2 regions of the Streptomyces tyrfis genome follow, and region 2 is predicted to be linked to the other one. Evidence: riboswitches for the same ligand, from Rfam matches in the RefSeq annotation. Region 2 holds a riboswitch; the other holds the start of a gene.
The links. A riboswitch is a leader RNA that binds a small molecule or an ion and turns the genes downstream of it on or off. The one in region 2 is predicted to bind S-adenosylmethionine.

Region 1: another riboswitch for S-adenosylmethionine. It lies ahead of thrC (threonine synthase); the one in region 2 lies ahead of WA762_RS00555 (aminotransferase class V-fold PLP-dependent enzyme).

What each region holds. Positions count from the first base shown of each region.
Region 1 is NZ_JBAGJZ010000011.1:23,635-25,829, reverse strand. It holds gene WA762_RS10810 (glucosyl-3-phosphoglycerate synthase) at 1-560, opposite strand, end outside; SAM riboswitch class I at 714-841, shown strand; gene thrC (threonine synthase) at 860-2,191, shown strand.
Region 2 is NZ_JBAGJZ010000001.1:120,182-122,376, reverse strand. It holds gene trpD (anthranilate phosphoribosyltransferase) at 1-613, shown strand, start outside; SAM riboswitch class IV at 747-864, shown strand; gene WA762_RS00555 (aminotransferase class V-fold PLP-dependent enzyme) at 1,236-2,195, shown strand, end outside.

The sequences.
Region 1 (2,195 bases), on a different contig from region 2:
ACCAGCTCCGTGACCCGTCCTCCCTGGCCCGCGGCCCCGCCGGAGCCGGGCTCACCGGGCGCGTCCCCGAACGGCCGGTCGTACATCGCCTTGACGAACCGCAGGTCCGGGTCGGTCAGCAGCGGGCCGACGATGCCGGAGACGAAGTCCGCCGAGAAGTCCCGCAGATCGGCGTCGACGAAGCAGACGATGTCCCCGCTGGTCACCAGGAGCGACCGCCACAGCACCTCGCCCTTGCCGGGCACGGCGGGCATCCGGGGGAGTATCTCGTCCCGGTGCACCACCCGGGCGCCCGCCTCCCGGGCGGCCTTCGCGGTGGCGTCGGTGGAACCGGAGTCGATCACCACGAGCTCGTCGACCAGCGGGGCCTTCTCCATCAGCTCGCGCCGGATCGTCGCGACGATATCGCCGACCGTCGCCTCCTCGTTCAGCGCCGGCAGGACGACGCTCACGCTCCCGCGCCTCGGGTCCCTCGCCTTGGCGGCCAGGAGGCGGTCCAGCGGGCGGTCGGCGACCGACCAGGAACGCCTGGTCAGCCAGCGTTCGACCTCTTCCAGCACGCTCGGCACTCCCTGTATGTGATCAATCTCGCGGTTCGGACCACTGTCTCGGCGGTCCCGTACTTCGGTTACAGTCTTGAACAACGCGGACGCCGGTCACATGCCGGGGTCGGTCCGCCGACAAACGCCTGGAGCACGCCTCCAGTGCCATAGCGCTCATCCAGAGGGACAGAGGGAACGGCCCGTTGAAGTCCCGGCAACCCTCCTGCCGACCGCGAGGTCACGGTGGGGAAGGTGCCAATTCCGGCTCGTGGCGAAACGCGTCACGGGAAAGATGAGGAGAAAGGGCCTCCGCCATCATGGCCGTGCAGACCGCTGCGACCGCTTCAGCGAACACCGCTTCTTCCGCCGACGCCGCTTCCGGCGCCTCCGCCTCCGTCGACCTCGGACCCGCCGCGGCGCTCTCCTGCCGCGAGTGCGGCGAGCGTTTCCCGCTCGGGCCGATCTTCGCCTGCGTCTCCTGTTTCGGGCCGCTCGAAGTGGCGTACGACCTGCCGACCGGTTCCCCGGAGGAGCTGAGGAAGCGCATCGAGGCCGGGCCGAACAGCATCTGGCGTTACGCCCCGCTGCTGCCGGTGCCCGCCGACGTCGCGGACAAGCCCAATCTCAACCCCGGCTTCACCAAGCTGGTCAAGGCCGACAACCTCGCCCGCGAGCTGGGCGTCACCGGCGGCCTGTACGTCAAGGACGACTCCGGCAACCCGACGCACTCCTTCAAGGACCGCGTCGTCGCCATCGCCGTCGAGGCCGCCCGCGCCTTCGGCTTCACCACCCTCTCCTGCTCCTCCACCGGCAACCTGGCCGGCGCGGTGGGTGCCGCCGCCGCCCGCGCAGGCTTCCGCTCCTGCGTGTTCATCCCGCACGACCTGGAGCAGGGCAAGGTCGTCATGGCCGCGGTGTACGGCGGCGAGCTGGTCGGCATCGAGGGCAACTACGACGACGTCAACCGCTTCTGCTCGGAGCTCATCGGCGACCCGCTCGGCGAGGGCTGGGGCTTCGTCAACGTCAACCTGCGCCCGTACTACGGCGAGGGCTCCAAGACCCTGGCGTACGAGATCTGCGAGCAGCTCGGCTGGCGGCTGCCCGACCAGATCGTCATCCCGATCGCGTCCGGCTCGCAGCTCACGAAGATCGACAAGGGCCTTCAGGAGCTGGTCAGGCTGGGCCTGGTCGAGGACAGGCCGTACAAGATCTTCGGCGCGCAGGCCGAGGGCTGCTCCCCGGTCTCCACCGCGTTCAAGGCGGGCCTCGACGTCGTCCGGCCGCAGAAGCCGGACACCATCGCCAAGTCCCTGGCGATCGGCAACCCGGCCGACGGCCCGTACGTCCTGGACATCGCCCGCCGCACCGGGGGCGCGGTCGAGGACGTGAACGACGACCAGATCGTCGACGCGATCAAGCTGCTGGCCCGCACCGAGGGCATCTTCGCCGAGACGGCGGGCGGGGTGACGGTCGGCGTCACGAAGAAGCTGATCGAGGACGGGGTGCTCGACCCGTCGCTGACCACCGTCGTCCTCAACACCGGCGACGGCCTCAAGACCCTGGACGCGGTGGCCGCCACCTCGCAGGCGACCGCGACGATCCGCCCCAGCCTGGACGCGTTCCGCGCCGCCGGCCTCGCCACCGCCTGATCCC
Region 2 (2,195 bases):
CGTCGTCGAGGTCGCCGAGGAGGCGGGCATCACCTTCTGCTTCGCGGTGAAGTTCCACCCCGCGCTGCGGTACGCCGCCCGGGCGCGCAAGGAGCTCGGCGCCCAGACCACGTTCAACATCCTCGGCCCGCTCACCAACCCGGCCCGGGTGCGCGCCCAGGCCGTCGGCGTCGCGGACGCGCGGATGGCGCCCATCGTCGCCGGCGTCCTCGCGGAGCGCGGCAACTCGGCGCTGGTCTTCCGCGGCGACGACGGCCTCGACGAGCTGACCACGACCGCGACCTCGCGGATCTGGGTGGTTCGGGACGGCTCGGTGCGCGAGGAGGCGTTCGACCCGCGCGACATCGGCCTTCGGCTGGTCCCGGCCGAGGCGCTGCGCGGCGCCGACCCCGCGTACAACGCGGACGTGGCCCGGCGGGTGCTGGCCGGCGAGGGCGGGCCGGTGCGGGAGGCGGTGCTCCTCAACTCGGCCGCGGCGCTGGTGGCCCTGGACCCGACGGACGCCGCCCTGGACGAGCAGCTCGCCGCCGGGGTCGTGCGGGCCGCCGAGTCCATCGACTCCGGGGCGGCCCGGGCGGCGCTGGAGCGCTGGGTGGCGGCCAGCAACGCCTGAGGGGACGCCGGGTGACCGCGGATCGGACGCGGCTCGCCCGACGGCCTCCGCACCGGCGGGACGTGACGCGGGCGCGGTCCGGATCCTGGACCGCGCCCTTGCGCGTTCCCGCGCATATGGCAAGATGCAGGCAGGTCATGAGTGACAGCGACTACGGCCCCGGCCCGCTGTCCGGCAACCCTCCGTCCGTGGCGGGGTGCCCCGGGTGAAGACCAGGCCGTGGGCAGCGAGGCCCGCGGCAAGCGCGGGCCCCTCGGCATCAGTGAATGCCATCCCCCGGGGTCCTGGTCCCTAGGGAGTCTCTTGTGAGCACGCGAATGCGCTAGTGCTGCGACCGGAAGGTCCACCGGCGCGCGGCATCCCGGCACGTCCCCCGGCTCCCGGCTCGGTCCGGGCGGGGGAGTTCCGTTCCCGTCGCGCTTCGTCCCGCCCCTGTGCGTCCCGTACGAGGGCGGACCCGTTCTCGCGACGCGCCGCACCGGACGCCGCGAGCGCCCCGGCGGACCTTCTCCGGCCACAGCACTGGGCCGAAAGCCCTCCGCGCACCCTTCTCCAAGTCTTCGCCGCGCCGGCGCGCACCCGTCGGCGCGCGCTTTTCGCCTGCCTCTTACGGGAGTTCGCCATGTCTGTCCTCACCGCTGCCACCGACCAGTCGCTTTGTGCCCCTCTGCCGGTTCTGGGTCGGGATGTAACGGTTCCCCTGGTCACGGGCGGTGAAGTCACCTACGCCGCGCTCGACTACGCCGCGAGCGCCCCGGCCCTCCAGCGCGTCTGGGACGACGTCGCCGCGTACGCCCCGTACTACGGCAGCGTCCACCGGGGAGCCGGGTACCTCTCGCAGCTCTCCACGGACCTCTTCGAGAACAGCCGGGCGGCCGTCGCGGAGTTCCTCGGCTGCCGCGCCGACGACCAGGTGGTCTTCACCCGCTCGACCACCGACTCGCTCAACCTGCTGGCCGCCGCCGTCCCGGCCGACTGCCAGGTCTTCGTCTACGAGACCGAGCACCACGCCTCGCTGCTGCCGTGGCGCGACGCCCGGGTGACGTACCTGGACGCCCCGCGCACCCCGGCCCAGGCCGTCGAGACGCTGGAACGGGCGCTCGCCGACCGCGATCCTTCCCCGAGCGGTCGACTCCGTCCCGGCGGGGGAGACCCCGTCGGCCCCGCGCTGGTCTGCGTCACCGGCGCGTCCAACGTCACCGGCGAGCTGTGGCCGGTCGGGGAACTGGCCGCCGTCGCGCACGCGCACGGCGCGCGGATCGTGCTCGACGCCGCCCAGCTCGCCCCGCACCACCCGATCGACATCGCCGAACTGGACGTCGACTGGGTCGCGTTCTCCGGGCACAAGCTGTACGCGCCGTTCGGCTGCGGCGTGCTCGCGGGCCGGGCCGACTGGCTCCAGGACGCCGAGCCCTACCTCGCGGGCGGCGGCGCCTCGCGCAAGGTCGCCCGCCGCGCCGACGGCGGCGTGGACGTCGAGTGGCACACCACCGCCGCCCGCCACGAGGCCGGTTCACCCAATGTGATCGGCGCGTACGCCGTCGCCTCCGCCTGCAAGGCGCTCACGGAGGAGGGCTTCGAC